Regions from separate parts of the Hymenobacter gelipurpurascens genome, predicted to be linked through region 2. Evidence: riboswitches for the same ligand, from Rfam matches in the RefSeq annotation. Region 2 holds a riboswitch; the other holds the start of a gene.
The links. Region 2 has a riboswitch for cobalamin ahead of CFT68_RS14780 (TonB-dependent receptor). Riboswitches for the same ligand answer to the same signal wherever they lie in the genome.
Positions count from the first base shown of each region.

Region 1: linked by a shared signal. The riboswitch ahead of CFT68_RS03715 (acyl-CoA thioesterase) and the one ahead of CFT68_RS14780 (TonB-dependent receptor) in region 2 are both predicted to bind cobalamin.

Region 1 is NZ_FYEW01000001.1:880,394-896,112, reverse strand. Features, by position in the region: gene CFT68_RS03740 (TolC family protein) at 1-172, opposite strand, end outside; gene sdaAB (L-serine ammonia-lyase, iron-sulfur-dependent subunit beta) at 341-1,021, opposite strand; gene CFT68_RS03730 (tryptophan 2,3-dioxygenase family protein) at 1,226-2,212, shown strand; gene CFT68_RS03725 (DUF2911 domain-containing protein) at 2,329-2,898, opposite strand; gene CFT68_RS03720 (MFS transporter) at 3,071-4,393, opposite strand; cobalamin riboswitch at 4,523-4,717, shown strand; gene CFT68_RS03715 (acyl-CoA thioesterase) at 4,909-5,304, shown strand; gene CFT68_RS03710 (hypothetical protein) at 5,473-5,769, shown strand; gene CFT68_RS03705 (NAD(P)/FAD-dependent oxidoreductase) at 6,139-7,716, shown strand; gene CFT68_RS03700 (CoA-binding protein) at 7,783-8,142, shown strand; gene CFT68_RS03695 (hypothetical protein) at 8,316-8,744, shown strand; gene CFT68_RS03690 (RNA polymerase sigma factor) at 9,005-9,589, shown strand; gene CFT68_RS03685 (hypothetical protein) at 9,570-10,421, shown strand; gene CFT68_RS03680 (porin family protein) at 10,447-11,592, shown strand; gene CFT68_RS03675 (TrmH family RNA methyltransferase) at 11,702-12,448, opposite strand; gene tamL (translocation and assembly module lipoprotein TamL) at 12,439-15,072, shown strand; gene CFT68_RS03665 (alpha-ketoacid dehydrogenase subunit alpha/beta) at 15,147-15,719, opposite strand, start outside.
Region 2 is NZ_FYEW01000002.1:673,610-689,328, reverse strand. Features, by position in the region: gene CFT68_RS14790 (hypothetical protein) at 1-34, shown strand, start outside; gene CFT68_RS14785 (YncE family protein) at 132-1,229, opposite strand; gene CFT68_RS14780 (TonB-dependent receptor) at 1,261-3,165, opposite strand; cobalamin riboswitch at 3,392-3,615, opposite strand; gene CFT68_RS14775 (DNA-3-methyladenine glycosylase) at 3,709-4,308, shown strand; gene CFT68_RS14770 (class I SAM-dependent methyltransferase) at 4,551-5,738, opposite strand; gene CFT68_RS14765 (hypothetical protein) at 5,895-6,506, opposite strand; gene CFT68_RS14760 (DUF4397 domain-containing protein) at 6,683-7,402, shown strand; gene ahcY (adenosylhomocysteinase) at 7,555-8,874, shown strand; gene CFT68_RS14750 (hypothetical protein) at 9,028-9,582, opposite strand; gene CFT68_RS14745 (glycosyltransferase family 2 protein) at 9,722-10,483, shown strand; gene CFT68_RS14740 (glycosyltransferase family 9 protein) at 10,480-11,532, shown strand; gene CFT68_RS14735 (O-antigen ligase family protein) at 11,532-12,851, shown strand; gene CFT68_RS14730 (sigma-70 family RNA polymerase sigma factor) at 12,912-13,550, shown strand; gene CFT68_RS14725 (hypothetical protein) at 13,571-13,855, shown strand; gene gmk (guanylate kinase) at 13,865-14,449, shown strand; gene nadD (nicotinate (nicotinamide) nucleotide adenylyltransferase) at 14,467-15,039, shown strand; gene frr (ribosome recycling factor) at 15,116-15,679, opposite strand.

The DNA of each region.
Region 1 (15,719 bases), on a different contig from region 2:
CCAGGTTATTTTTCAGGGCGTAATCAATGGCCTGCTGCAGAGAGAAAGGTCCGCTGGGTGTAGTGCCCGCCAACGACCCGGCCGGCGGCTGAGTGGGCTGCGTGGTCTGGGCCACAGCCGGGGCCGCCAGCAGCCCGGCCGACATACTCAACAACCAGTAAAAACGCTTCATAAGAGGATACTTACTTGCCTGAAAGAAAAGAAGAAGTTAGCCGGGAGCGAAAGCCAAGTGGCCTAGGCCACTAAAGGTATCGGAACGGTAGGCCACTCCCCTGTCAAAATCAACCAATCGGGGAAAATCAGCCGTGAAAAAGCCGTTTTACACCGTTAGTCTAGTAATTTACTCGATAGTAGGAATGTAGGTAACGCGGTGAACCCAGCGCAATTGGCGCAGATATTCCAGCGTGATTTCACGAAGCCCCGAGTCTATTTCGATGAACTGCCGGGCCGCATCGTTCTTGCCCTTGCGCGACACGAACATGGTAGCAATGTTGCAATCGTCGTGGGCTATAACGGAGGCGATGAAGGCAATGGAGCCGGGCACGTCGTCGGCATCAATGATGAGCGTGTGCAGCGAGGCGGAGAAGTCCGAGGGAAACCCATCCACCTCCACAATGCGAATGACGCCGCCGCCCCGGCTCTGCCCGATCACTTCCACTGAGTTGCCGGTGCGCTCATCGCGCAGCTGCAGCTTAATGGTATTGGGATGCATGGTCGAGGCATTGCCCACGCTCTGGAACGTGTACTGCAGCCCGGCATGCTTAGCGTGGTCGAAGGCTTCGCGGATACGCACGTCGTCGGTGGCCATGCCCAGCAGACCGGCCACAATAGCTCGGTCGGAGCCGTGGCCCTCGTAGGTGCGGGCGAAAGAGTTGTAGAACGTGATAGTCGCGTGGGTCGGAATCGAGCCCAAAATGCGGATAGCGGCCCCGGCAATGCGGACTACGCCCGCTGTGTGCGAGGAACTCGGCCCAATCATCACGGGTCCGATCATATCGAAAATACTGCTTTTCTCGGCCATAAACAGGGTAAAGGTATCGGATTCATTGGGGAAAGCAACAGGCCTAGGCCACTCCCGCAATCCATGTCCCGACATATTCAGCCAGTAAGATGTCTGGGGCAGCCTGGCCGTTGCCTGCGTGGTGGTTTCGAGGGCTTTTTCGTTCTTTGTAGGCCACCCACTCCTTTCTTTTCCTTTCTCCCGCCGTTTACCTCCACCCTACGCATGAGCTCTCCCGAGGAAGAATTCTCGCCGGCCGTCTGGCAACAGCTGCGCCTACTCCAAACCAAATACGCTGCCGATGGCCAGGATCTGGCCGGCTACCTGGAAGGCCTGTACTACGCCGACTACGTCAATTACTGGGACTACATCAAGCTAGACACGCTTCTCTCCCTGCAGCAGCCGCTCACGAAGATTCCCGATGAGCGCATTTTCATCATGTACCACCAGATTACGGAGCTGTACTTCAAGCTCTGCCTCTGCGAGTACGAGCAGCTCGGCGACTTGCAGACGCCCACGCTCCAGGAAGTGGTGCTGCGCGTAGGCCGCGTAAACCGCTACTTCGAGAACCTGATCGACTCGTTTGATGTGATGGTGGACGGTATGGATAAGCAGCAGTTTCTGCAGTTCCGCATGAGCCTGATGCCCGCCTCGGGGTTCCAGAGCGTGCAGTACCGCATGATTGAGTTGGCCAGCACCAGCCTCACCAACCTCGTGCCTGAAGAGCAGCGCCGCCTACTCGGCGAAGCCGCCGCCCACGACGAGCTGCTGGGCTGCATCTATTGGAAAGCCGGCGCCACCGTGGAAGACACCGGCGCCAAGGCCCTCACGCTTGTGCAGTTTGAGGAAAAATATACGGCTCAGCTCATCGAGCACGCCCGCCATTTCCAGGAGCGCAACCTGTGGGCCGTGGTGCAGCGCCTGCCCGAAGAGGACCGCCAGCACCCGCGCCTGCTCCGCCAGCTGCGCCAGCTGGACGTGAACGTGAATGTGAACTGGCCCCTGATGCACTACAAATCGGCGGTGCGCTACCTGGAGCGCCACCCCGACGCCATTGCCGCTACCGGCGGCACTAACTGGCGCAAGTACCTGCCTCCCAAGTTCCAGCGCCGTATTTTCTATCCGCAAATCTGGAGCCCCCAGGAGCTGGAAGACTGGGGCAAAGCCTGGGTAGAAAGCGTTCTGGGCGAGGAAATGGCCAAGCAAGGGTAGAGTTCCGAATCCGCTTTCTACCTGGCCTAGTGCTGCCAGAAATCAGATCGGCCACCGCTCCTACTCATCTGAGTAAGAACGGTGGCCGATCTGATAAAAAAAGGCTTCTAGGCCAATTACTTGCTTACCGTGAAGCTGGCTTGCGTATTTTCCCAGGCCATTTTTACTACACCAGCGTTATCAGAGGTGATGGTGAACTGCTCTACCAGAGCAGGCAGTTTGGTGGGCTTCACCTTCACGCGGAGAGCATCCTGGTCGGCTTTATACTCGTAGGCGCCCCACTGATCAGCGGTCTTGTTGAAGATGATGGTCCATTCCTGCTCGCCGGGAATGGTAAACAGCCCGTACTTACCGGCGGGCAAGGCCTGGCCGTTGATTTTCACGGGCTGCTTCACCTCGAAGGTGGTAGCCTCATTGGCGCCGGTGCGCCATACTTTACCGTACTGCTCTAGTCCGCCGAATATTTTGCGGCCTTTGACGGAGGGCCGGCTGTAGTCGATGGTGTAGGCCACTCCGCCGGGCGCGGTGCCCATTACGGTAGCGGGCGGGCTGGGCCGCTTCGATTTGTCTTCGGGCGCTTTGGTTGTAGTGGTCTTGGTGGTAGTTGTAGTGGTGCCCTGGGCGAAGGCCGCACCGGTTAGCAGGGAGGCCCCAATGAATAGGGTCAGGAATTTGAAAGTGCGCATGGCGTTGATGGGGTTAAGGAGAGTGAGATAGAACAGTAAGCACAACGTACGAACTTTGTTTTCGGGGCAAAAGCACGTCCTCAAAAAAAGCTCTTCCAGTTTCTCATGGACATATCTAGAAGTCAACTAGTTGCTTCTGTTTCCTGCTGAGCTACGCTAGGCCACTTGCCGGTTACTGGTCATCGCGCATGCGGGAGGTGTCGCGGGTGTCGCCCATGCGCAGGTACACCAGCAGGGAGATGGCGGCGCAGGCCGTTACGTACCAGTAAAACCAGGTTTCCACGCCGTTGTCTTTGGCCAGCAAGGCCACGTATTCGGCGGTTCCTCCGAAGATGGCCACCGTGAGAGCATACGGCAGGCCTACGCCCAGCGCCCTGATTTCCGTCGGGAACAGCTCGGCCTTCACCACGGCATTAATGGAGGTGTAGCCACTCACGATACACAAGGCCAGCACCAGCAGCCAGAAGGCCGCGCCAGGCCCGCTGGAGTGGCCTAGCGCCGTGAGCAGCGGGTAGGTGCCCAGCGTAGAGCCCACCCCAAAAAAAAGCAGCACCGGCCGCCGGCCCACCCGGTCGGAAATGGCGCCCAGCACGGGCTGAAGCAGCATGGCCACGCCCAGCGCCCCAAAGGAAACCAACGTGGCATCGGCCTTGCTGAAACCGGCTGTGTTCACCAGAAACTTCTGCACATAGGTAGTAAACGTGTAGAATACCACCGTACCGCCCAGCGTAAGGCCCACCACCGTCAAGACCTCGCGCGGGTAGCGCAGCAGCACCTTCAGCTTACTGGGTTGCGCGGCGGCTTCCGGGTCAGTGGCCGTGGTGGTCTGGTGGGTGAAAGCGTCGGTTTCTTCCATGGTGCGGCGCAGGTACAGCGCCACCAGCGCCGCCACGGCCCCGAGGGCAAACGGTACGCGCCAGCCCCAGGCATACAGCTCTCCCGGGCTAAGCACTTTCTGGAGACCAAGCTGCACCAGCAGCGCCAGCAGCTGCCCGGCAATAAGCGTGACGTACTGAAAACTGGAGAAGAAGCCGCGGTTGCGCTGGTCGGCCATTTCGCTCAGGTACGTGGCCGAGGTGCCGTACTCGCCGCCTACGCTCAGGCCCTGCAGCAGCCGCGCCAGCACCAGCAGTATGGGGGCCGCCACCCCAATCTGGCTATAACCGGGCGTAAGGGCGATGAGCAGAGAGCCACCGCACATCAGCAGCACCGAGAGCAGCAGCGCGGCTTTGCGGCCGTGGCGGTCGGCGTAAATACCCATCAGCCAGCCGCCCAGAGGCCGCATCAGAAAGCCCACCGCAAAGATGGCGGCCGAGTTGAGCAGCTGAGCCGTCAGGTCGCCTTTGGGGAAGAACGCTGGCGCGAAATACAGCGCAAATGCCGAGTACACGTACCAATCGTACCACTCTACCAGGTTGCCCACCGAGCCGCTGAAGATGGAGCGGATGCGGGAGGCCATTGTTCGCGGCGCAAGAGAAGCAGCAGGAAGAGCCATAGGCCAGTAGCGGAAGAAAAAGGAACGGCCGCAAAATAGCGGAAGCCATCGGAAACTTGCCCTAGGTCATCCGGCCCGCGTCCAATTGGCGGGTTCTGCTACCTTTGGGCCAGTTCTTTGTCTGTTTTTCCAGTCAGACGAGCGGCAGGTTTATGGCTTCGGCCGGAATGAAAAGGGAACCGGGTGCAACTCCCGGACAGACGCGCTACTGTAAGTAACCAATCGTCAGTGCTTTCCAGCCACAGCCCATTGCCTGCCAACGCGGGTGAGAAGGGCGGAAAGCATGTTACAAGTCAGGAGACCTGCCCGCCGCTCTTTATGATGAGGCTCCTGCGCGAATCGGGTCCTTGTTGGGTGCTGCTGCGGGCTTCTGCCCTCCTCCACTGTTCTGGCCTACGGGCAAGCGCGGGCAGGTGAGCGCGTACGGCTGCGGGCATTCCGGCAATGATTAGGAGGCGTTGGGAGCCGCGGAAACCGCCGGCAAAGGGTATTCCCCCTATATATTTCCCAACTTCATGTCAGCTCTCGACGAAAAAATCAGCCGCGCGGAAACCCGCATTTTCAAAGCCGTTTTCCCAAATACCACCAACCACTACGATACGCTGTTTGGCGGCACCACGCTCCATATGATGGATGAGGTAGCCTTTATTACGGCTACCCGGTTCAGCCGCCTCAAAATGGTGACGGTATCCTCCGATAAAGTCGATTTTACGCATCCCATTCCGGGCGGCACTCTGGTGGAACTGATTGGGCGTGTGGCCCGCGTAGGTAACACCAGCCTGCAAGTCCGCGTAGAGCTATTTGTGGAGCAGATGTACTCTGAAGAGCGAATCAAGGCCGTTTCGGGCCTGTTCACCTTCGTGGCCATTGATGATCAGAAACGTCCGGTTTCCATCCTGGGCCAGAGTTGATGCTTCATTTTTGGGAAGATGGTATCTTCTGAGTAGTCAGGAGCTTATGGCGCGGCGCCAGCTTTCTTATCCAAAACTATATTGGAATCTTAAGATAAACTGAACCTTTCTGGACTACAGACGGGTTAGAGCCACTATTAATCACCTGATTTCTCCTCTCAGTTGAAAATGGAGCAGCCCATTGCTAATCAGAAAGCCCGTTTGGAACAATCCTTTCAAGAGGCCGACAAAGCTCGTGAAGAGCTTACCGACTCCATATCCAACTCTGTCGCCGCCAACTGCGACCTGCTACATCACGGATTGGTCAGCGCCAAGGGCCTGGAAGTCACCACCGAAATGTACCGTCACTTGCTAGGACGGCTGCTGCGCAACCCTTCCGGCGAAGTACGCAGCCAAGTGTTGGAGCATTTCAATCAGTCGATGGAGAAGTTCTGGCCCCGGAAAACCACTACCAGTCAAGACTGAATCGGCCGCTAGGCCAGTTTGGTTAGGCTCCTGCCCTGCCGCCCGCCCCCTGTGTTGCCTATCTGGCAATGCTTCTGGCGAGTGGCAGGGCAGTTTGCTGATTATGAACAAAGTGGTCTGGCACCACTACCATCAGCGCGTCCTGCGAAGCTTGCCGAAGCATCTGGCGTGCTAATGTTGTAGCGCTTATCGATGATTCGAGCGTGATGCCCCGACCAACTCAGCAGGACGACGCCCCGGAGCATTCTAATTACTGGCCTTGTTTCCGGCATAAACCCCGGCCGATCACACACTCTAGGCCACCTTTTTCGTATTTTTGCAGCTGCTTTTTTCCTTTGGTTCAAAGGCTAACTCCCTTTCACCTTTCTTATGCCTACTCCTCAAGAAATCGAGGTCCTGCTTCCGCCGGAAGTGGCCTACGATGAAATGGCGCGCTACCGCGCCCTACTCGACGCCGCTGGGTTGGTGCCCGGCCAGGCCGATTTTGTGCACCTGCGCAAGCGTTCCATTGATGCGCGCGGCCGGCAGCCCCTGGTTCGCCTGCGCGCCGATATTTATGAAACGGCGCCGCCAACTGACCTGTTTGGGCCGTGGTTCAAGTACCCCGGCGTAGGCCAGTCGAAGCGCTCCGTCATCATTGTAGGAGCCGGTTCGGCGGGCCTGTTTGCAGCTCTGCGTGCCATTGAGCTGGGCATAAAACCCATTGTGCTGGAGCGCGGCAAAGATGTGCGCACCCGCCGCCGCGACCTGGCCGCGCTCAACAAGGACCACGTAGTGGATTCTGACTCGAATTACTGCTTTGGCGAAGGCGGCGCCGGCACCTACTCCGACGGCAAGCTCTACACCCGCGCCACCAAGCGCGGCGACGTGGGCCGCATTCTGCGGATTCTGGTGCAGCACGGCGCTACCCCAGATATTCTCGTCGATGCCCACCCCCACATCGGCACCAACAAGTTGCCCTCCGTGGTGCAGGCCCTGCGCGAAACCATCCGGGAGGCGGGCGGCGAAGTGCGGTTTGAAACCCGCGTCACGGACCTCATTCTGGAGCAAAACCACCTGCGTGGCGTAGTTACGGCCAGCGGTGAAGCCCTAGAGGCCGATGCCGTGATTCTGGCCACTGGCCACTCCGCCCGCGATATATATGAGCTGCTGCACCGCCGCGGCGTACTGATTGAGGCCAAACCCTTTGCCTTGGGTGTGCGCGTTGAGCATCAGCAGCAGCTTATTGACCAAGCCCAGTACCGCCGCCAGGAACGCGGGGCGCTGCCCGCGGCGTCGTATGCGCTGGTGCACCAAACCCAGTGGCAGAACAAGCAGCGGGGCGTGTTTTCGTTCTGCATGTGCCCCGGTGGCTTCATTGTGCCCTCGGCCACGGCGCCCGGCGAAGTAGTAGTGAACGGCATGAGCCCCAGCCGCCGCGACTCCCGTTTCGCCAACTCCGGTATCGTGACGGCCATTGAGCTGGAGGACATGGACGTGCGCCAGCACGGCGCCCTGGCGGGCCTGCGGCTGCAGCAGGAAATTGAGCAGCGCGCCTGCCAGCTGGCCGGCAATACCCAGCTTGCGCCCGCCCAGCGCCTCGGCGACTTCCTGAAAGGCAAAGTCTCCTCGGAGCTGCTGGAAACCAGCTATCAGCCGGGCCTGGTATCGGTGCAGATGGAAGACGTGCTTGGCAGTGGCCTAGCGGAGCGGCTGCGACAAGGATTCAAGAATTTCGGGCAGAAGATTCCGGGCTACGCCACCAATGCCGCCCAGATTGTGGGCGTGGAAAGCCGCACCTCCTCTCCCGTCCGTATTCCGCGCGACCGGGATACGCTGCAGCACCCCGAGGTGCGTGGGCTGTTTCCCTGCGGTGAAGGGGCGGGCTATGCCGGCGGCATTGTTTCGGCGGCCATGGATGGGGAACGGTGCGCTGAGGCAGTATTGGCAGCCATCAGCTCGAAATAATCGTTAAAGGAGTACACCACCCGTTGTCTGAACATTGACGACAGATGACGGCTACTTTCCTTAGTTATGAAAAAGACTCTCGTTCTCGGCGCCAGCGACAATCCTAACCGGTACGCCTACCGCGCTGTCCATCAGCTTAAAAGAAACGGCCACGAAGTAGTGCCCGTGGGCATCAGGAAGGGCCAAGTGGCCGGCCTGGATATCCATACCGACCGCCCGCAATCAGAGGGCGTGGATACCGTGACGCTGTACGTAGGCCCGCAAAACCAACCGGGCTGGTACGACTACATTCTAGACTTAAACCCCAAGCGCATCATCTTCAACCCCGGCACCGAAAACCCGGAACTGGAGGAATTGGCCCAGCAACGCGGCATTCAAACGGAAGAAGCCTGCACCCTGGTGATGCTGAGCGTAGGCCAGTACTAAGAACGGCCGCCAATTACAGCCGCCAGAGGTTAGAAACGCACCACTGTTTCTAGTCTTTGGCGGCTTTTTTATGCATATCCTTTTCGCTATAATTACAGCTCTATCAAGGCATACTCGCGGGCGCTCAGCCCACCACTCAGCCTCCTATTAATCTACAACTACTCCGTGTACTCATGAAAAATCTTCTACTGCTATTGGTGGGGTTATTAGCGCTGGCCGGCTGCGAAAAGAAAACCGGAGAGGTAGTGCCCAAGCATAAAGTATCTGTCTCGATTCAGACTAAAAATGCTTCTAGCGACTACGAAGCCCATATGCTGGTGCAAAAGCAAACCAACCAGAGTCTCACCACCGTCTATTCAAAGAGTATCCGGACGGGTTCCGATTCCTTTGTCCATGATGAAAGGCCAGTACCCGCCGGCACCACCTTTACGGCTCAGGTACAGTTCTATCCGGTAGTTGCCCGGCCCGGCACTACCCTATCTGGCTCTATCGAGGCCACTATTAAGGTAGACGGCGTGGTGAAAAACAACGTGGTCATTTCCGGCATCACGGCTCCCAACAGCGCCGGTTTGCGCACGGCTACCATCTCTACCACACTGTAGCCCGCCGCGCTTCCGCTTTTCAGGATGGTTACAACCTACTGGTCAGCCATCAGTCCAACTATGTTGAGCTGGTGGCTGACCATTTTTTATTGATTGATTCAGAAAGCTATCTGTTAGATTTTCAGCTACTTTCTTTCATTGCACCAGGAAATGTTTGAATAGCGAATACTTTTTTCCTGGACCGAGGCAACCACACCCCAACAGGTTGCATCTAGCCCACCAAACGACTTGCTCCTGACGCGAACTTTACTCCTGCTTCCGTGACTGATGCTGACCTCATAGCCGCCTGCCGTCAAGGCAGCAGCCGCGCCCAGAAGCTGCTCTATGAGCGGTTCGCGGGCCTGATGCTGTCGGTGTGCATGCGCTACCTGCGGCGCCGAGAAGACGCTGAGGAAGCCCTGATTGTGGGCTTCACCAAAGTATTCCGGGCCCTGGACCAGTACCGCCACGAAGGCTCGTTTGAAGGCTGGATCCGGCGGATTATGGTGAACGAGGCGCTAGGCCTGTTGCGCCGCAAAGAGCCGCTGCACATGGCCATCGACGATTTGACCTACGATGTGCCGGCTACCGCCGCCACCGCCGAAAGCCAGCTCAACGCCGATGACATGCTGGCCGTATTGGCCGAATTGCCCGCCGGTTACCGCACGGTTTTCAACCTGTACGCGCTGGAAGGCTTTACCCACCCCGAAATCGGCGAACTGCTCGGTATTTCGGAAGGCACCAGCAAGTCGCAGCTTAGTAAGGCCCGGGCCATGCTCCAACGCCGCCTCTTGGTGGCCGCCGCCGAAGCCCGCCCTTCCTCCACCTCCTCAACGAAAGAAGTATATGCAACCGGAAGATATTGATAAGCTGTTTCGGGACCGGTTGGAGGGCCACGCGCCCACACCGCCCGCTTACCTCTGGAACCAGCTAGAGGCCGAGATTCAGCCCAAGCGCAAGCGCCCCGTCATGTGGCTGGCCGCCGCAGCCGTGGCCCTGCTCACGCTGCTTGGTGGCGCCTGGATGCTGCTGGTGCAGCAAGGCCCTACCAGTGGCCTAGGAGCCGGTGCGGTAGCTTCGGTAACGAAGAAAAGCCCCGCAAAAAAATCTGCTGCAACCCAGGCAACCCCCGCTTCACCTTCTCCATCTACCACCTCAGAAGCCCAGAATGAAGCGGCGCCCACTGAGGTGGCCATCTCAGAAGCTTCTGCCGCCCGGCCCGAGGGTGTACAACCGGCCCCCGCTGCAGAAACCCGCCGCACTGGCCTAGGCCACTCCCAGGCCCCTCGCTCTACGCCTGCTCAACCTCAAAAAGCTATGCTGGCCGCCGCCCCTTCTCGCCAGGCTGTAGCGCCTGCCACGCCCGCCCCAACTGCTCCGGAGCAGCGTGCGGTGGCAGTAGCTCTGCCCGCAGAAGTGGATCCCGCCACCAACACCTTAGCCCTGGCAACTGCGGCTAAGTCAGTACCCATGGGCCCGATTGAAGTAGAAGTACGCCCCTCCACGGTTGCTACCGCGTTGGCTACTTCTGATGCTTCAGACTATGGCCGCCGCCCACGACTGGGAGCCTTGCTGCAGCAGGCCCGCAACGCGGTGCGCGGCGACAAAGTGAGCCTGACGGATGCCGGCCTGCCGGAAGTGGTAACGGTGGAGGCCCGCCTAGGCAACCGCACGCTTACCAAAGTTATCCAACTCTAACGCTGCCTTTTTTCTCCCTTACGTCATGAAACGTATATCCTCTCTCCTCGCTCTGCTGGCCCTGGTACTTCTCTTGCCCGGCCGCCTGCAGGCCTCCGCTAGGCCTGCCACTCACCTCGACGACACCATCATCGTGAAACTGCCCAACCAGTCCACCATGACGCTGTTCGTGAAAAACAAAGCCCAGCTGCGCGAGATGCGCAACTACAAGCTCGACTCGCTGATCCTGCTGCTCGATGGCTACATCACGCAGGCCGAAGCCGCCGGCAAAACCTCCAAGTCCGATCAGGTGACGATGGAGTTCTACCCCGCCAAAGACCAGCCTGGCAAGAACGTGCCCGAGCAAATCCGCATCACGGTGCGCTCCGAAGACGGCAAAACCAACACCAAAACCATGAGCCGCACCGATGTGGTAATGGGCCGCGTGTTTGGCGTGACAGTATATGACAAGGCGGATGGCAAGGACGACGACCACGTATCGGTGCGCATCAGCTCCACGCCAGACTCCGTGAAGCAGGCGCAGCGCAAAGCCAAGCAGGAAGAGCGCGCCAACCGCGCCGTACACACCAGCTTCGATGTGGATTTGGGCCTGAATACGCTGGTGAACAAATCAGTGGGAGTGGGTGAAAACGCCCCCGACCTGCGCCCCGTTGGCTCCCGCTACCTGAGCCTGAACTACCACTACAACATTCGGGTAGGCAGCAAAGAGTCGCCCTTCCATATCATCACGGGTCCGGAACTGGCCTTCAACAACTTCATGCTCGACAAAAACTACCGGTTCGTGGACGATAATGACGTCACCACCATAGTAGCCGACGCTCGCAATCTGGAGAAGAGCAAGCTGACCATGACGACTCTAAATATCCCCCTGATGGCCTCGCTGCAATTCAAAGGTAAAAACGACCACGATGGGTTTCATATCGGCGCTGGTGGGTTTGCTGGCTACCGCCTCGGTTCTCACACCAAGCTGAAATATGAGGAAGAAGGCCGCACCCGGAAAGACAAAGACCGCGGCAGCTACAACCTCTCCGACTTCCAGTATGGCCTGCAGGGCAACATCGGCATCCGGGGTCTGGATCTGTTCATGAAGTATAACCTCAACGATGTCTTCAAGGACAACCGCGGCCCTCAGGCCCAGGCCCTGAGCTTTGGCATCACGCTGCTACACTAAATTTCCCAGCGCGTTCGAATAAAAGAAACAGGCCTAGCACGATTGCTAGGCCTGTTTCTTTTCCGGCGGTTGTGTTACTGGCAGCCTGTACCATCTCTAGGCCACTGCTTTACTCATGGCGGTAGAAATTATCCAGCAGAATAGCGGCCGAGACGGCCACATTCAGGCTCTCCGCCTGGCCGCGGCCGGGGATGTGCAGACGCTGCGTGAGGCAAGCCTCCACTTCCGGCGTGAGTCCGTGCGATTCGCTACCCATGATGAGTACGCCGGTGGGGCGTAGCGTGAGGCGGTGTACGTTGTCGCCGTGCAAGTCCGCGCCGTAGATGGGCAGCTCTGCTGGAAGGCTTTGGAGCCAGGTAGGCAGTTCGCGTTGCCAGATGGATACTCTAGTAAAGGAGCCCATGGTAGCCGCTACGGTTTTGGGCGCCCAGGGGTCAGCGCAGGTGTCGGAGCAGATGACGCCGGCCAGGCCGTACCAGTCGGCCAGCCGAATGAGGGTGCCTACGTTGCCGGGGTCGCGCACCTGGTCCAGGGCCAGCAGTAAGCTTCCGGGCTCGGGTTGCAGGGGCGTTTCCTGGGGCAAACGGGCAATGGCTAGCGCCGTATTATTATTGGCTAGCGTACCGAGTTTCGTAAGTTCGTCTTCCGAGACAATATCCACGGGCACTCCTTGGGGAAGCTCCTCCCGGATTTTCTCGGCAAATTCAGACGTAACAATCAACCGTTCCGTTAGAAGTCCGGAACTTAGCAACTCTCGTACGCTTTTGCCGCCTTCCACCAGGAAAGCGTCGTGCCGAAGTCGATACTTCTTCAGGTGCAGCGCGTGCACGTATTTCGCTACTGCTTTTGAAACCATATTCACTGCTTAACGAGGCCCCCACTACGGGGCTTTTTTCGGGAAAGAAAACGCGGTCTGCCTTGGGTGGACTGCTGCTGCTGAGTGGCCTAGCGGGCTGTTCGCCGCTGCGCCTGCTTCAGCCAGGCCAGCGCCTGCTCAGCCGCGTGAAGGTGGAAGGCCTTGATAAAGCCGACCCGGAACGCCTGCAGGCTCTCACGCAGCAAAAGCCCAACAGCACGTTTCCGCTGCCAAAGCTAGCAATCTATCAGCTAGGCCGTAAATTCTATAACCCAGAAAAGCTGCAGCGCAAACTCGAGGAAGACCGCACCCACTACACCCAGCTCATTCAGGCCGCCGGCACCGACTCCGTTAAAGTGGGCAAGCTGCTGACCAAGCGCGACCGGCACGTGCGGCGGCACCAGCTGGCGCTGGACAAGGGCAACGCCATTATGCGCCTCGGGGAGGCGCCCGTCATCTACGACTCGGCTCTTACCAGGGCCAGTGTAGGCCAGATGGAGACCTTTCTCAAGTCGAAGGGGTTTTTCCGTAGTGGCGTTTCCGCTACGGATATAGTACCTACCAAGCTGTTTTCGCCCTTCCGGATATTCACGCTGCGCAGTCCTTTCCACACGGAGCCGCGCCGCGTCACGGTGGTGTACCGCGTACAGGAAAACGAGCCCTTCCACTACAGCCAGCTCGACTACGATATTCAGGACACCGCCGTGGCCCGGCGGGTGCTGCTGAGCTTGCCCCAAAGCCTGCTGCACGTCGGCGACCAATATGATGAGGAAACCATCGGCAATGAGCGCGGTCGGATTGAAGACCTGCTCAAAAACCAAGGTTTCTATGATTTCAGGTCACAGTATATCACCCTGGAGGCCGATACCAGCTTTGCCCCTACCACGGTGCGGCTGCGCACCATCGTCAGCAAACCAACGCGCGGCGAGCACCACCGCCTCTACACCGTTCGGCGGGTAAATTTCCTGACCGACGCGGGCCTGGTGCGCTTCGGGCAGCAGCGCGATACGCTGGTGCGCAATGGGGTAAACTACCTGGCCTACCAGCACAAGTTCAGTACCCGCACCCTCGATAATAAGCTGGCCGTGCGGCCCGGTGAGCCCTATAGCCTCCAGAACACCCAGCTCACCCAGCGCCAGCTCTCCAACCTGGATATGTTCCGCTTCAGCACCGTCACGTACCGGCGGGTGCGCGGCGAAGAGGCCCCTACCGACTCCACCAGTGGCCTACTGGATGCTACCATCAATGCATCACCAGCCAAGAAATACCAGGAGACAGTCGAATTTGGGGGAACGGTGGTAGCGCAGCAAGTGGGGCCTTTTGGTAATGTAAGGCTCAAAGTGCGCAATGTGTTTGGCGGCGCAGAGGTGCTGGAATTTGGTGTACGGGCTGGTATTGAGGGGCAGTTTAGCGCCGTAGGCCAGGTAGATGGTGTACCGAAAAGCGTTCTTACCACGCAGTTGGGTGGCAACGTCAACCTCGTGCTACCTCAGTTTTTAGTGCCATGGCGCCCCAATCGGTTCTTATCCCAATACAACCCGCGCACCCGCTTCAACGCCACCTACACCTATGTAAATCGGCCCGAATATTCACGCACAAACGCGGAGGGCACTTTCGACTACATCTGGCAGCGCACCCCCTACCATCAATACGTTCTTACGCCTATTGACATCAGTATTATCCGGACGGCTACGATTGACACGGCCTTCTCCAACTATTTGCAGCGGCTGCTGATCAACCAGGGCTCTCCGCTCTATCGGAGTTTCGATAATCTCTATGTCCCGAGCTTCAACGCCACATCCCTATATAACTCCAATGATTTCAACGAAACGCGTGACGCCAAATATCTGCGCCTTTTTGCAGAAGTTGGGGGAATAACGCGCGGGTTATTTCAGAAAGAACCATTAACCAACTACCGCGACGAACCCAAGGCTAACCGCCTCAAAATCTATGATTTTGCAAAGTTCACGGTCGATTACCGGCGGTATCATAAGCTGACTTCAGATTCCTACTTCGTGTACCGCCTTTCGGGCGGGGCAGCAACAGCCCTCAGCACTACACGCATTGTAACAAAGGATAATCGCGAAGGCGGGAACGTCATCAGTGACGCAACTTCTTCCCTGATTCCGTACGATAAATACTTGTTTGCAGGCGGCAGTTCCAGTGTCCGGGCCTGGAAGCCACGCCGCCTGGGCACGGGCTCTTACACGCAGTACAAGCTCAACCGTGATGGTTCGCGGCGGTTGGATGAGAAAACCGGCCAGCCTATCCGCGACTATGACCTGGAACAGCCGGGCGAGCTGATTCTGGAAGGCAACGTGGAGTATCGCTTTCCTGTTTACAGCTTCATCAAAGGAGCTATTTTCACTGATTTTGGCAACGTTTGGAGCATCCGAAATGATCCTAGGCCAGGAGCGCAGTTCCAATTCAATCAGTTTTACAAGCAGTTCGCGGTGGGTTCTGGCATTGGTTTCCGATTCGATTTTACCTTCCTGATTCTGCGCCTCGATGTCGCCACGAAAGTCTATGATCCCACCGCTCCGGGTAACAAGTGGGCCATCCGAAAAATCAGCTTAAATGAAAACCAGACGGCTTTCAATCTAGGCATCGGGTACCCGTTTTAATGAAAAAGAGCAATGCATAAAAAAGTCCCCGACATGTAACATGTCGGGGACTTTTTTATGCATTGCTCTTTCCTCTAGTAGGCCAGTAGCTCGGCCAGGACCACGCCTACCTTCTCGGCGCTGGGAAGCATTTGCTTTTCCAGCTCCACATTCAGTGCAATAGCGGGTAGGTTAGCGGCGCCGAGTGTGAACACAGGCGCATCAAGCTGGCGGAAGCAGGTGCGCTGAATGCGGCCGGCCAGGCTTTCGGCGAAGGAGTTCATCAGCGGCTCTTCGGTGAGCACTAAGGCCTTGCCGTGGCGGCGCACGGCAGCTTCTACCGAGTCGTAGTCTAGGGGGTTGAGGGTGCGCAGGTCAAGCACTTCTACCTGGCCTAGGAACTGCTTGCTGGCGGTTTTGGCCCAGTGCACCCCCATGCCGTAGGTGATGACCACGCACGTTTCGCCGTTGCGCAGCTTTTCGGGGTCGGCTTCTTGCGCAATAGCCGCTTTACCGAGCGGAATGACGTAGCCCGCCGCCGGTTCGGTGGTTTTAGCGTCTTCGGTGCCGGGTACTTTGCTCCAGTATAGGCCTTTGTGCTCCAGGAGCACCACCGGGTTGGGGTCGAGGAAGGCGGCGCGCAGCAGGCCTTTCATGTCGGCGGCATT
Region 2 (15,719 bases):
CAAAGACCGCAACCGCGATGGCCTAGCCGATTAACGCTATTTCCGCCGCCACAACCTCGTGGCACTTAAAAACAAAAAGGCCGACTCCAGAAGAGCCGGCCTTTTTTGCGCACAAAAAATTACTTTATTGATTAATAAAATACGAAGCCATTCGGGGAGATACCGACCGCTGCGGAATCAAGCGCGACCCCGCTGGTATTGTAGCGGACCATGCGGCCGGGCCCGTTGTAGGAGAGGGCTAGGCCACCATAAATAGTGTTGTCGTTGGGGTCGATATCGAGACCGTAGAAGCCGCGCCGGATGAAAGGCGTAGTGGGCACGGCCGCATCGGCAATGCCCATGCGGAACACGCCGCTGCCGCTTTTGATGTAGAGCTGGTCGCCGGTGCCGTTGCGGCGCAGGCGGGAGCCGAAGCCGGGCGTGAAGCTCAGGTCACGCTTACGGGCCGTATAGGGCGCCACGTTCAGGAAATCAACTAAGCTGCCTTTTATGGATTTTGTGGCGTCCACGTAGTCGGTTTTGCCGGCGCACAGCACCCACACGCGCCCGTCGCGGTCCAGCGCAAAGCTGGAGGGCGAAGCACCTACCGTGAGCGTCGTTTCTACCGCATCCGTAGCGGTGTTGATAACCGTTACGGTGCTTTCCTCGGCGTTTGCCACGAACAGCTTGCCATTGGCCACCAGCATTTCCTCGGGGCCTTTGCCCACCGGAATAGTTTTGGTGATGGTATTCGTCTTCAGATCCAGCACGGCTACCCGCCCAATTACGGGTGTGGGGTACGTCGGCTGCACCCATTCGCTGATATAAGCCTTATCAGCGCTGGCGCCCACGATATAGCGTGGCTGGGCCAGCACGTTCTCGATGGTCGTTACCTTCTTGAAATCGGGCAACGATACCACGGTCAGCTTGCTGTTCTGGTTGCCCACAATGTAGCCCCGGTTGCCCACAACGGTCATCGACTGGGCCACATCAGCCAGCAAAGGTTGGCTGTTGGCCGCCTGGAATACATCGAGCGCTGTAATTTTCTTGCTCGGCACATCGAACAAGCTCACGGTGCCATCGGGCGTGCCGTAGCTGCCTTCGTTTACCACAAACACGCTGTTGGTTTGCGCGGCGGGTGTGGGCGTATTCGGATTGTCAGGGTCGCAGGCAGTCAGAAAGGCGAGAGTGCCGGTCGTTAGGAGTGCGGCCCGTTGCCACTGCTTCAATAAGAACAGATTGGAATACATAAAATGGAATGAAGGAAAAGAAAGAAAGACGTTAGTGCCAGGCTACACGCACGCTCAGCTGCGCCGAGCGCGGCGGCATAGCTCGGTAGAGGTAGTTCTGGTAAGATTGATTGGTGAGGTTGCGGCCCTGCGCCAGCACCGTGAGGGCCAGCGAGCTGCGGAGCATGCGCCAAGTGTAGCCCAGGCGGGCGTCGAGCAAGCCGTAGGAAGGCAGAAAGTTGTTGCCCTCATCTTCCACGTAGCGGAATCCTGTCAGGGTGAAAGAGGAGCCAGCCTGCCACTTGTTCCAGGTGCCATCGAGCGTGGCGGCGCCTGTGTGCTGGGGTGTGTACACCAGCTGCCGGCCGGAAAGCGTGGCTGTCGTCAGCTCGTCGCGGGTTTTGTAGGCGCGGGTATAGCCGTAGGCCACTCTGCCCGACACAGAATAGGCCGTGGTGCGCCATTTCAGCTCCGAGGTTGCTTCCAGACCATAGGTGCGCACCTGCCGCAGGTTGCGCGGGCTCACGAAGTTTTGCCCCGGCTTCGGCCACCACATCACCCAGTTATCTACTAGCTGCTGGTAGCCGGTTACTTCGCTGTGCAGCGTGAGGCTGAGTTGCTCTAGGCCAGTCCACTCGTGGCGTAGGCCACCCTCGTAGCCAAAGCTGCTTTCGGGCAGCAGGTTTGGGTCGCCGCCGGGTTGGTAGTAGCGCTCATTGAGGGTAGGAGCCCGGTAGCCGCGCGCCGCGCTGGCCTTTAGCAGCCACTTGTTGGTAGCCGATTCGCGGAACTGCCACTCCGCGCCCAGCACCGGCGTAAGCGGTGGCCGCCGCCCCGGCAGCAGCGCCTGCCGCAAGGTGCCCGACAAATGCAGGGTAGGCCACGGGTCGTAGCGCAGGAGGGCATAGCCGGCAAAGCGGTTCTCCGCCAGGTCGCGGCCATAGTCCGACATCTGCACCGCGAAATGCTGCGCTTCGGCTCCTACCCGCAAGCTAGTGACGGGCCCGAACCGAAGCGTATGGCTGGCCTGGGCCTGGGTGGTGCGCACGCGGGAGTCGCTGCGGAAAGCGTCGGTGCTGTAGTTCAGGATGTCTTCGAACCAAGCCACCCGCACTGCCGACTCATGACGGTTCGTTACGCGCTCATAACCTAATAGTAGCCGGCGGCTCTGGTCACGCTGGCGGGCATGGTCGTTTTGGGTGCCGATGGCGGGCTGAATCTGGCGGTCGGAGTCGGTGAGCCAGGCGGCGGCCTGTAGTTGGCCCTGCTGGCCTAGGCGCCACGTTACGTCCTGCGCCAGGCTGCCTTGCCAGAAAGCCGCGTTGGTTTGGCGCGGCCGCCCGCCGCCGGGCAAATCAAACGGGAAATCGTTGGTGGCATGCCGGTAGGTGGCGCTGGTGCGCACGGCTACCCGCTCGTCGCTGAAGCCGCCTTCCAGGTTGCCGGCCCGTAGGCCAAAGCTGCCCGCATCTGCCTGGCCCGCAGCCGTAAAACCAGCTCCCCAGCGTACCGGCGAAGACAGCAAAATAGAGCCGCCTACCGCCCCCGAGCCGTACAGGCCACTTGTGGGGCCCGGCTGAATATCTATCTGCGTGGCGCCGCTCACGGGCAGCAAGGCAAAATCGTTCTGCCCCAGCGTAGGCAGCATAATATTAAAGCCATTCCAGAGCACAGCTGTATGCTGGGCCGAAGTGCCGCGCATGGTGATGGTGCTGAGCTGACCGGGGCCGTAGTTTTTCAGGTACAGCGGCGTACGTGCCGCCAAGGCCTCCGAGAGCATACCCGTGCGGTAAGGCGCCAGCGCTGCAGAATCCAGGGTGATGATGCGGGTGCCGGTGGCAAAGCGGTTGGGCCGCTCCACCTGAATATGCACCGCGGGCAGCGCCTGCACCGAGTCGGTGGCGTGCGTAGTGGCCTGCTGGCCTAGCACGGCGGCAGGCAGTAGGAGCAAACCCATGGACCCCAGCCGGCTGAGGGTACTCAGGGAGGTGGTAAAGGGCCGCTTGGCGAAAAGGGTACTGATGAGAACCAAAATTTCCGGGATAGGAAAAGTCAGTTCAAAACTTCTGGCACTGCCTTCCGAAACCGGAATGCCCTACCGAAGCCGAGTCCGAATACAGGAAATCAAGCCGCCCGAGGGCCGCTTACTGCAATCGTTCTCCGCCCTTCCTCCGAAGGCGCTGAACATAGGAAATGCAAAGGCAGGTCTCCTGGCTTGCTTCGGGTCGGTCGCCTTCCCATTTCTTTGCCGGCTACTAAGTGGCCTACATCAAAACAGTGGCAGGGGGAATGACCGCCTGGTAAAAAGAAGCGTACAGTTGCGGGGACAGCTCCGGAATTAAACCGGATTCCCTTTTCAGCCTCGCCCCCCAATCGGAGTCCGGCCACCTTTACGCAGGCAAAGATAAGGCAATTATCGATGCGCTGAGGAAGATGAGCCGCAAGTGGCTAGGTCAGTAGTGGCCTAGCGCCGCTATTTCTTCTCCTGCCCAACAACCGCATGAAACTCCCCCTCGACTTTTACCGCCGCCCCGACCCCGTAGGAATTGCCCGTGAGCTAATCGGGAAACACCTGTTTACGCGCATTGATGGTGTGCTCACGGGTGGCCGAATCGTGGAAACAGAGGCCTACGCCCACCTCAACGACCAAGCCTGCCATTCGCATTTGGGTCGCTACACGGCCCGCACGAAAATCATGTACGAGCCCGGCGGAGTGGCCTACACCTATCTGATTTATGGCCGCTACACCTTGTTTAATATTATCACCAATGAAGCCGGCAAAGCCGATGCCGTCCTGATCAGAGGGCTAGAGCCGTTGGAAGGCATTCCGGAAATGCTGCTTCGCCGGGGTATTACGGCAGTGCAGCGTAACCTCACCTCCGGCCCCGGCCTGCTCACGCAAGCCCTCGGCATCACAACCGCCCATTACGGCACAGACCTCACCGGCAATTTTATCTGGATGGAAGACCAAGGAGAGAAAGTGGCCTACGAAGACATAATAGCCTCTCCCAGAGTCGGCATCGATTACGCCGGCGAGGATGCTGCCTTACCGTGGCGCTTTCGCCTAAAAGACAGCAAGTGGGTAAGCCCGGCGAAGTGAGGTAGGAACTATTGGATCAAGTGGCCTAGAAGGGTTGTCATTGCGAGGAGGCACGACGAAGCAATCCTTCCTTGGCGTAGGCAGTACATCTGTCGAAAATGAAAAGCCCTTACTTCTCCCATGGAAGTAAGGGCTTTCAGTTATTCAGTATTTCGTGCAATGTTAAAGCAAAGATTGTTTCGTCGTGCCTCCTCGCAATGACAAGGCAGGCCTAGGCCAGTCAGAACGACCAACTCATTAGTTCACAGCTTCTCACACACCAGCACCATTAGCTTGCCTTCCAGATTGGTGGTAGCAAACAGGTACAGGTCGCCGCCCTCCCGAATGCCGGTACGGTGCCGGAACTCCGCTACAGTATCGGGGAAGTTGCGGGTAGTGACGTGGGCCCGCACCTCGGGGCCTAAGTAAGTGCGCAGGGCTTGGCCATCGTATTTCTCCGTGCCCCGAATCCGGAAAATGCGGCCCGGGAACTGTGGGTGCAGTGTGTCAGAAGTATAGAGGTGGCTGTGCTGGTGGAGCTTCAGCATCTCGAAGGCAGTACCGATGCTGCGGAATCCGCCGGCTTTCAGCACGGCCACGTTGGGCTCGTAGAGGTACTCCTGCGGCAAGGCATACCGCGCAATGGCCCGGCTTTCCCGGGCGCGGTTCAGCCGAAACTCCTGCTGCTGCCCGTTGCGGAGCAAATTCACCGTGAAACGCTCGGGGTCTACAGCCGGCTCGGGGCCCAGTTCATACAGCACCTCTTTGCACTCATTGTCTACGGCTACCACCCATAGGCGGCGTACGTGGCGCAGCTCCTGCAAGGCCTGCTCGATATCGAGCATGGGCGAGGTTTTGAGTAGTACGCTGCGGCTTTTGTGCAGCAGGAGCGGCATAATGCGCAGCACATCGGGCTCACAGTCCTGCAGCCGGAAAATCTTGCGGGCAGCCGTGTCGCGTCGGGCCGGGTCGAGGTAGATCCAGTCGAACGTATCGGGCGTGCTGCGCAGGAAGTTCACGGCATCGTCGTTGTGACACTGCACATTCTCGATACCGAGTTGCTGCAGGTTGTAGCGCACTACCTCTACCAGGCCCAGGTTGCGCTCCACATAATGAACCTCGGGTACAGTGGCCGCAAAATGCGCCGCATCTACTCCGAAGCCGCCTGTAATGTCAGCCAAACGCTGCCCGCGTACCAAACTGGCTTTGTAAGCCGCCGTACGGTCAGAAGAGGCCTGCTCCACGGAGAGAGCAGGCGGGAAAATCAGGTCCGGATTTTCGGCCCAGGCCGGCAGTTTGGCGCGGGCTTTCTGGCGCGCCTGAATCTGACGCACGAGGTCCGGAACGGGTAGGCCAGGATAACGGCGGGCCTGCAGCGCCAGTTGAGCGGGGTCGTCGTGCAGATGCTCGGCTACGTATTGCCGGGCCGCTGCCGGCAGCGGGTATTCCATGTAGGGTTCCTACGAAAAAACAATGGCCGCAGTCAGCAACTGCGGCAGAAAGTATCCTCAAACGTAAGAAGGAATCCGGCAGCCGACCCCAACATGGGGCACCAGCTGCCGGATTCCTTCTGAAAAGTCGGCTGAAAAAAGGAAACGCGAACAGGCCTAGCGTAGGTTCCAGCGTAACGCCAGCAGCGGCTGCCCTGTCTGGCTGGCCGATAGGCCTAGCGCGCTCGGGCGCAGCTGCTGCAACATACCCGTACGGGCAGCCGGCAGGCCAGCGTTGTGCGCTTCTATAGCCCGCTGTATGTGCTCGTTGGTATGGCGAGAAATGAAAATGTTTGAGAGCAAGCTTGCTGCCGCCACGCCAACGGCCACTTTCTGGGTGTTGTTGTGGTACTGCTGATACTCCGTTTTGGCAAGAACCTGCTGGCTGTACAGGCCTACAGCACTCACAAACGTGAGGCGCTCGGCGAGAAACAGCCACTTCTGCCGGCGATACCGGTTCAGATTGTCAAGAGCTTCTTCGTTGCCAGCCAGATAAGGGCGTAGCTTCTGGCCAAAAAATCCAGCGCTCTGATAATCAGATGGTTTTCCCTGTAGGCCAGTCGTGAAAAAGAAATTCTTTTGCACACCGTTCAGGCCCCGCTCCCTGTCTTCAGGGCTGAGGCGAATGATAGTAGTAGGTGCCTGCTGCGCGTGGGCCGCCAACGAGCCAAACACAAACGGTAAGACAAAAGCAAAGCGGCGTGCAGAACCAAAAATAGCACTCTTCATCAGTAGGGGCATGGGTACAAAATTACCATTCTAAGCTACAGCACCCTAAGCCTCTTACCGAGAAAAAAGTGCAATCCATCGACGAAAAGTTTAGTTCGTCGTCCAACAAAAAGCGCGGGGGTTACGTTGTGTCGGCATCTTACCCGAGTTTTTTCCATTCAACCCGCTTGTCTACTATGAAAACCCTGACCTCCCTGCTCCGCCGCTCCGTGGTATTCGCGGCTCTGCCGGCCGCCCTGGCTTTCAGCTCCTGCTCCAACGACGATAAAGCCGACCCAATCCCTGATCAGGGGCGGGTGTTAGCCGTGCATGCAGCTCCAAATGCTAATGTGAAAGTATCAGTGCTTGCCGACGAACAAGCTATTAAGGATCTGAACTACGGCGAAAATTCCGGCTATCAGGTACTCAATGCCGGCAGTAAAGTGTTTAAGGTAAATGTGGCTGGCACCACTACCACAGTAGCTACGGCAACCCAAACAGTAGCCAAAGACAAGAATTACTCTCTGTTTGCTTACAGCCCTTCCAACCAAGCTAACTCAGTTGCCCCTCTATGGGTAGAGGATGACCTGACGGCTCCAGCTGCTGGAAAAGCTAAAATCCGGGTGGTGCACGTAGGCCAGGGTGCCGCTTCGCCCCTTACGCTATATCGTACTGAGTCCACTGGTACTGCTACCCTACTGATTCCGAACATTTCTTTCGGTAATGCTTCGGCCTTCACGGAAATTGACGCCAACACGGCAAATCTGTACTTGTCGAATTCCAGTAATGTGCCGGTTATTATCATTGGTAGCAAAGTGCTGGCTGCTGGCAAAATCTACACATTGGTAGTTCGAGGCTCCTCGACAGGCTTGACGACGGATCTGCAGGTGAAAGCCGATTTCATTGAGAATAATTAGGCCTAACTAGCCCAGCAACATGAAAAACCCGTTTCGGCTTCGGCCGGAACGGGTTCTTTGTTTAAGGCGTTGGGCTACAACCGTTGATAGCGAAGGATAACAAATCAACTATCTTTGTGGTTGAAACGCCACACGCACTTGCTACCTCTATTATGGTTGAGACGAAGACCACGGCATACGTTCCGTACAAAGTAAAAGACATGAGCCTCGCTGCCTGGGGCCGTAAAGAAATCCGCTTGGCCGAGGCTGAAATGCCGGGCCTGATGGCACTGCGCGAAGAGTTTGGCGCTTCTAAGCCGCTCAAAGGCGCTCGGATTGCCGGCTGCCTGCATATGACCATCCAGACCGCTGTGCTCATCGAGACGCTGATTGCGCTGGGTGCTGATGTAACCTGGTCGTCGTGCAACATCTTCTCTACCCAAGACCACGCTGCCGCTGCCATTGCTGCGGCTGGCATTCCGGTTTACGCCTGGAAAGAGATGACGGAAGAGGAATTCAACTGGTGCATTGAGCAGACGCTGTTCTTCGGCGAGAAGCGCGAGCCTCTGAACATGATCCTCGACGACGGTGGCGACCTGACCAACATGGTGCTGAACCAGTTCCCGGAGCTGGCCGCTGGAATCAAAGGCATCTCGGAGGAAACTACAACGGGTGTGTTGCGCCTGCTGGACCGCGTAAAGAACGGTACGCTGCCCATGCCTGCCTTCAACGTAAACGACTCGGTTACCAAGTCGAAGTTCGATAACAAGTACGGCTGCAAAGAGTCGGCGGTAGATGCTATCCGTCGGGCTACCGACGTAATGATGGCCGGCAAAATTGCGGTAGTAGCCGGCTACGGCGACGTAGGAAAAGGTACTGCTGCTTCGCTGCGTGGTGCAGGTGCCCGCGTTATCGTGACGGAAATTGACCCTATCTGCGCTCTGCAGGCCGCTATGGACGGCTATGCGGTGAAGAAGATGGAAAACGCCATCAAGGAGGCTGATATCGTAGTAACTGCTACCGGCAACTGCGACATCATCACGGAGAGTGCCTTCCGCTCCCTGAAAGACAAAGCCATTGTCTGCAACATCGGTCACTTCGATGATGAAATTGACATGGCTTGGCTGAACAAAAACTACGGCGACACCAAAGACACGGTGAAGCCACAGGTTGACATCTACAACATCGACGGTAAAGAGGTCATCATCCTCGCCGAAGGCCGCCTCGTAAACCTGGGCTGCGCTACGGGCCACCCCTCGTTCGTAATGTCGAACTCGTTTACGAACCAGACGCTGGCGCAGCTGGAGCTGTGGCAGAACGCTGCCAATTACGAGAACAAAGTGTACACCCTGCCCAAGCACCTCGATGAGAAGGTAGCCCGCCTGCACCTCGCCAAAATTGGTGTGGAGCTAGACGAGTTGAAGCCTAAGCAGGCAGATTATATCAACGTGTCAGTAGAAGGCCCTTTCAAGTCGGACCTGTACCGTTACTAGGCCTCTAGGCCACCCCATACAGAAAAGCCCCGCCTGCAGTTTGCAGGCGGGGCTTTTTGCTGTTAGTGCCACTTCAGTCTTGTAGAGGTAATAGACCCCTGTATTCTTCCATATCGGTATTTATGGTCGTGCCTAACAAGAGCCGGTCATGCTTCACAAAACAGCAGTAACCCGCGAAGGCGTAGTGCGATACACGGGAAAGCTGTCGATTTCCGACGCGTAAAATTCCCGCAACTGCCTGGCATCAAACCGTACCCGAGTGGAATCATTGATGAGGTTTCGGTAGCGCACTAGCTCGGGAAATCTACCTTGCTTAATGGCCTGCGATAAATCCGACATCTGTTCCCAACCGGAAGCTAGTCCTTGCACCTCGTTGCCGCGGATCCGGATGGCATGCACCCAGCAGCCGGCCTTTGGTTGCTCCTGCACCAAATAGTAGAGCCGACGGTAACGCAGAGCGGTAGCTTCTAGAAGCGTGTCGCCGGTAGCAGTATAGGTGATGATATTGCGCTGAGTAGCCGCGTCAAAATGCACGCTTAGATTCAGCGTATCGGTAGCAGAAAGCAACTGAAGCCGGGAGCCTAAATGCCGCTCCAGGTTCTGGGGACGAGCAATGCGGAAAGCATCGAATGTGGCACTTGGACTCTCGCAGCCCGTGAGCCCGCCCAACACCAATCCACTGAGTAGCAAAAAACGGAGCTGGTGCATAAGAAGCAGCGGATAAGATGTTTGAGCGTTCTTTTGATGCCTGATTTGGCCAAAAAGTAACCCAGGAATTGCTCTTGGGTAGGCAACTGCATCACCGTGAAACCGATTAGCGGTCAAAATCCGGATATTTGTAGTTCCTATGCCTGCCATTCAGCTATCCGTCGTCATCATCACCTACAACGAAGAGCGCAATATTGCCCGCTGTCTGGAGGCCGTGCGTGGCGTGGCCGATGAGGTGGTCGTCGTCGATTCTTTCTCTACCGATGCTACCGTGGCTATCAGTCGGCAGCACGGCGCCCGTGTGGTGCAGCACGCGTTTGAAGGCTACGTGCAGCAGAAAAACTTTGCTACTGCTGAAGCCCGATATGAGCATGTGCTACAGCTCGATGCCGATGAAGTGCTAACGGAAGAGCTGCGCCAGAGTATTCTGGCAGCTAAAAACGATTGGCAAGGTGCCGGCTACACCTTGGCTCGCCTAACCAATTACTGCGGCTCCTGGGTGCGCCACGGTGGCTGGTACCCCGACCGCAAACTGCGCCTCTATGACCGGCGCCTAGGCCAGTGGGAGGGTCTGCTCCTGCACGAGCGGTATGAAGTAGCCGCAGGCCAGCCCGTAGGCCAGTTACGTGGCGATGCCCTGCACTATTCCTACGACTCTGTGGAGCAGCATGTGCAGCAACTAAACCGCTTCACGAGTATCGCGGCCGATGAGCTTTGGCTGCGCGGCAAGCGCAACGTCACGGTCTTTCATTTGCTCCTGAAGCCTTGGTGGAAATTCGTGCACGGCTACTTCTTCCGGCTGGGTTTCTTGGATGGGTTTGCGGGGTTGAGCATTGCCACGATATCGGCCTGGGGAGTGTTTCTGAAATTCGCGAAGCTGAAAACCAAAGCTGCCGCATGAAAACCTTCCTGATCAGCCGTACCGATGCTATCGGGGATGTCGTCCTCACGCTGCCTGTTGCGGGCTGGCTCAAGCAGCTGTTTCCAGGGTGCCGCGTAGTGCTCCTTGGGCGTACCTATACTGAGGCTGTTGCCGAAGCCTGCCCGTGGGTTGATGCGTTCCTGAATCTGGACGAGTTGCTGCGACTAGTGCCCGGCGAGCAGGTAGCCACTCTTCAAGCCCAGCAGGTCGATGTGATTTTGCACGTCTTCCCAAACAAAGCAGTTGCGCGCTTAGCCAAGCAGGCCAAAATCCCGGTGCGTATTGGCACCCGCAACCGCATCTTTCACTGGTTTACCTGCAACCGATTGGTGGCCCTAAGCCGGCGCCACTCTCCTTTGCATGAGGCGCAGCTTAACCTGGAGTTGCTACGGCCCTTAGGCCACTTCGAGGCCCTAACGCTTCCCGAGGTTGCTGCATTAACCCAACTCCAGCCTTCTGCTGCCTTACCTAGGCCATTAGCTTCCTTGCTGGCAGCTCGGCAGCCTGGGCAGCTCAATGTAGTGCTGCATCCACGAAGCCGAGGCAGTGCCCGGGAATGGGGCCTTCCACATTTTGGGGCGCTGGCTCGTTTGCTCCACCAAGCCGGGCACCGCGTATTCGTGACCGGTACTGCCGCCGAAGGGGAGGAGCTGCACGAGTGGCTTTCGGAATACAAGGCTTTCATTACCGCAGAGTTTACCGGCCAGCTTAGCTTACCCGAACTACTGGCTTTCATTGGGGCTACTGATGGCTTAGTGGCCGGGAGTACCGGACCTTTGCACTTGGCCGCCGCGCTGGGCCGGCATGCGCTAGGCCTCTATCCGCCCATCAAGCCAATGCATCCCGGCCGGTGGGCTCCGCTTGGCCCCCATGCCGAGTATCTGGTATTCGACAAGCCCGACTGTCAGGATTGTCGGGCGCAGCCTGCGGCCTGTACGTGTATTAAGGCACTGGAACCTTTGCAAGCTTTGGCCCGCATTCAGACTTGGCAGCCGTTGTCTGTTCCTTTACCTACTCGCCCGGATTAATGGGTACTCCCGCAATGGAACCGCAGCGAAATGCATCGGGGTGGCACTGGTGGTGGCGTACGGGCCGTTTGTCGCAATATTTGCTGCTGCTGGCCTGCGCGGCAGGAGTTGCCGGGCTGCTGGCGTCGCGCGCTTTGGTAGCCCTGAGCCCAGTGGTAGGCGTGTTTGCTGCTCTCGCAAATCCGGCGCTAGGCCAGTCTGTAGCTAAGTGGCTGCGGTTGCGCACCGTATGGGCACCGGCCGCGCTGTACGCCTTGCTGATATTGAGTGGCTTCTATACCCAGGAGTGGGCCGTGTGGCGCCACGAAACCTACCGCTTACTGCCTTGGCTGGGCGTGCCGCTGGCCTTTGGCGTGGCCGTGCCCCTCAGTCGCCGCCAGCGTTTCGGAATTGGCTGTCTATATGTAGGAGGCACTGCCCTCGTTGGGCTAGCCACGCTAGGCCAGTATTTCGTGCACCCTGCCGCCGCCAACGAGTCGTTTGGGATTGGCCAAAGTATGCCTTCCATCACCGGTATCTTTCACATCCATTTCGGGCTGATGCTCGCCCTGGCCGCCTTCTTTGCGGTGTTGCTGCGGCGCAATGCACAAGCCACTCCTTTCCTGAAAGTACTGCTGGTTGTGGCGGCAGCTAGCTGCGTTATAACGTTGCATCTGCTAGCCTACCGTACGGGGCTGCTGGTATTCTACGTTATGGCTTTGCTGGATGTGGTGCATCTGCTTCTGCGCCGCCGTCTGGTGCTGGGGCTACTGGCGCTGCTCCTGCTGGGGGTAGTGCCGTGGGTGGCCTACCAGACTTTGGAGCCGGTGCAGCAGCGCGTGCATGCCACCATATGGGACCTATTCCAGTTCCGCGATGGGAATGATATCAACCAGTATTCTCTGTCCCGCCGCATTGCCGCCTGGCAGAACGCGCTTGCAATAGCTCAGCAGCATCCGTTGCTGGGAGTAGGCCCCGCGGATACCTATCGAGCCATGATGGAGCAATACAGCTGGAAAGATTTCGGTCTTCTGCCCGAAAACCGCGTAATGGTGCATAACCAGTATCTCCACCAGCTCATTGGTGGCGGTATTGTGGGGCTGGGTTTGTGGTTGCTGGTGCTATTTGGCCCTTTCATGAAACCCGCCTTGCGTCGCAATCCGTACGTGTATCATTTTCTATGCATGCAGGCTACCGCAATGTTGGTAGATTCGCTGCTTGAATTACAGATCGGGTTCAACTTGTTTGTGTTCTGCTACGGCTTCATTGTGGTGGCCGCCGAACGATGCGCAACCTCACCTATAGAAACGGGTAAACCTTCCGCCTTGCGGATGGTATAAACCTTAACATTTGTCTACCGGCTGTATTTTTTTGATATTCAGCCGCAATTTTCAGCGTTTATGAGCGACTCTCCCGAACGGGTTCCCAAACTGAGCAAAGAGGAAAAAGACCGGCGTTTTCAGGCCGAACTGATGCCTGTGCTCGATTCGCTGTACAACTTCGCCTTTCGCCTCACGCTGGACGAAGATGACGCAAATGACCTCGTACAGGAAACTTATCTGAAAGCATATCGCTTCTTTGAGTACTTCGAGCAAGGAACAAACGCCAAAGCGTGGCTGTTTCGCATCCTGAAAAACTCGTTCATCAACGATTTCCGCAAAAAAAGTAAGCAGCCTGCCAAGGTTGATTACAGCGAAATCGAAGGGTACTACAACTCGGAAGATGTGGAGGCCGACGGCGACGCCGGCAGCACTTCCTCCGACATGCGGCAGCAGTCCGTGCGCGACCTCATCGGCGACGAGGTGGCCAGCGCACTCAACTCACTGCCCGTGGATTTTCGCACCGTCATTATCCTCTGCGACCTGGAAGGGTTCACGTACGAGGAAATGGCAAAAGTGCTCGATATCCCTATTGGGACGGTGCGCTCTCGCTTACACCGGGCGCGTAACTTCCTGAAGGACAAGTTGGAAAGATACGCCAAGTCGATGGGCTACGGCTCCGAAGACGGCGACGATAGTAATTCAGACGAAACCGAATAATCTCCTGCCAGGACTTAGCTATGGAAACTACTTCTACAAAAACCAACCAGAGCGGGGCTACTACCAGTGCCCCCGACTGTGAACGCGTGAATACAATACTTGACCAAATTATCGTAGGCCAGGAGCCCACGGCCGAAGACGAAGATTACTTCGTTAGTCATGCCGAAGACTGCTCACCTTGCTTCGACAGTATCGATAAGCAGCGCATTTTCGTTGACTTTTTGTCGCAGCATGTGGGCCGCAAAGGAGCCCCTTCTTCACTCCCTAACGCAATTCTTGCGCGCGTTCAGGCAGAAATGGCCTAATTTTACCCCATGCAGGGTAAAATCATCGTTTTTTCGGCTCCCTCCGGAGCCGGTAAGACTACTATTGTTCATCGGCTGCTGGAGCGTATTCCGGAGCTAAGTTTCTCGATATCAGCCTGTACGCGCGACAAGCGCGGCCGGACTGAAGCAAACGGGAAAGACTACTACTTCATCTCCGTCCAAGAATTCCAGGAGAAAATCCGTCACGATGAGTTCGTGGAGTGGGAGGAAGTATACGAAGGTGCTTTCTACGGTACGCTTAAGTCAGAAATTGAGCGCATCTGGGAAAACGACCACCATGCCGTGCTCGACGTGGATGTAAAAGGTGGCCTGAGCATCAAGGAGTTTTACAAAGACCGGGCATTGGCCGTGTTTGTAAAACCGCCTTCCATAGAAATACTGGAGCAACGCCTGCGCAAGCGCGCTACCGACTCAGCAGCTAGTATCTCGTCTCGGGTATACAAAGCAAACTTCGAGCTCACGTTTGAAGACCGCTTTGATGTGACCATCGTCAACGACGATCTGGAACAGGCCATTGATGAAGCCGAAAAGCTGGTGCGCAAGTTTATCATGGCCGATTCTGAGCTACTGTGAGCAGCCCTGCTTCGGAAATGAAGATAGGCTTGCTGTTCGGCTCATTTAATCCTATCCATACGGGCCATCTTATCTTGGCAAACTTCATGGCTACGCATACCGATCTGGATGCTGTGTGGCTAGTAGTATCTCCTCAAAGCCCCTTCAAGGTGGGACAGGAAATGCTACCGGAAGCCGCGCGCTATGAGTTGGTGCAGCTAGCCATAGCGGGCAACGCACGTTTGCGCGCGTTGGACATTGAGTTTGCTATGCCCAAGCCCAGCTATACTATCAATACGCTGGATGAGCTGCGTCGTCTGCACCCCGCGCACCGGTTTGTGCTCCTGATGGGCGAGGACAATCTACCTGGCCTCCCAAACTGGAAAAACGCTGACCGCATCTTGGCTGAAAACGAAGTCTATGTGTATCCGAGGCCAGGAGTTGACGCTACTGCCGTGAACGCACATCCTGGTGTAAAAGTGGTAGATGCGCCACTGCTAGATATATCCGCTACGTTTATTCGGGACTGCGTACGGGCTCACAAGTCTATCCGCTACTTGGTTCCGGAGGCTGTTGAGGCAAAAATTGAACTTGCTGGATACTGGCAATAGGCCTAGCGAAATGCTTATTACAACAAAAAGCCCGCTCAGTATACTGAGCGGGCTTTTTGTTGTAGTTCAGTCGAAATCAGATGGTCATGATTTCTGATTCCTTCTTGCTTAGCAAGTCATCTACTTTGATGATGTAGGAATCTGTTGCCTTCTGCACTTTCGCTTCAGCATCTTTGATGGCATCCTCAGAAGCACCTTCCTTCAGGAGTTTGCGTAAGGCCTCATTCACATCCTTGCGGATACCACGAATGCGAACTTTACCGCCTTCTGATTCCACTTTCGCTTGCTTTACTAGTTCGCGGCGGCGTTCCTCAGTCATGGCCGGAATATTCAGGCGTACGCCTTCGGCATCTGATTGCGGATTGAGGCCTAGGTCACTGTTTTTAATGGCCTTGGCAATCTCGCTGATCATGTTTTTCTCCCACGGCTTGATGAACAGCGTACGGGCATCTGGCGCCGATACGTTGGCCACCTGCGCTACAGGAGTAGGCGTGCCATAGTAATCTACACGCAAGGAATCGAGCATAGCTGGTGAAGCCTTGCCTGCCCGGATGCGCGTCAGCTCCACACCAGTGTGCTGCAGGGCCTTGCCCATCGATTCTTCCGCCTCGTCCAGATAAAACTTAATTTCTTCGTCCACTTCTGAAAGGTTAAGTGTTGAAAGTTGAGTGTTGAAAGCT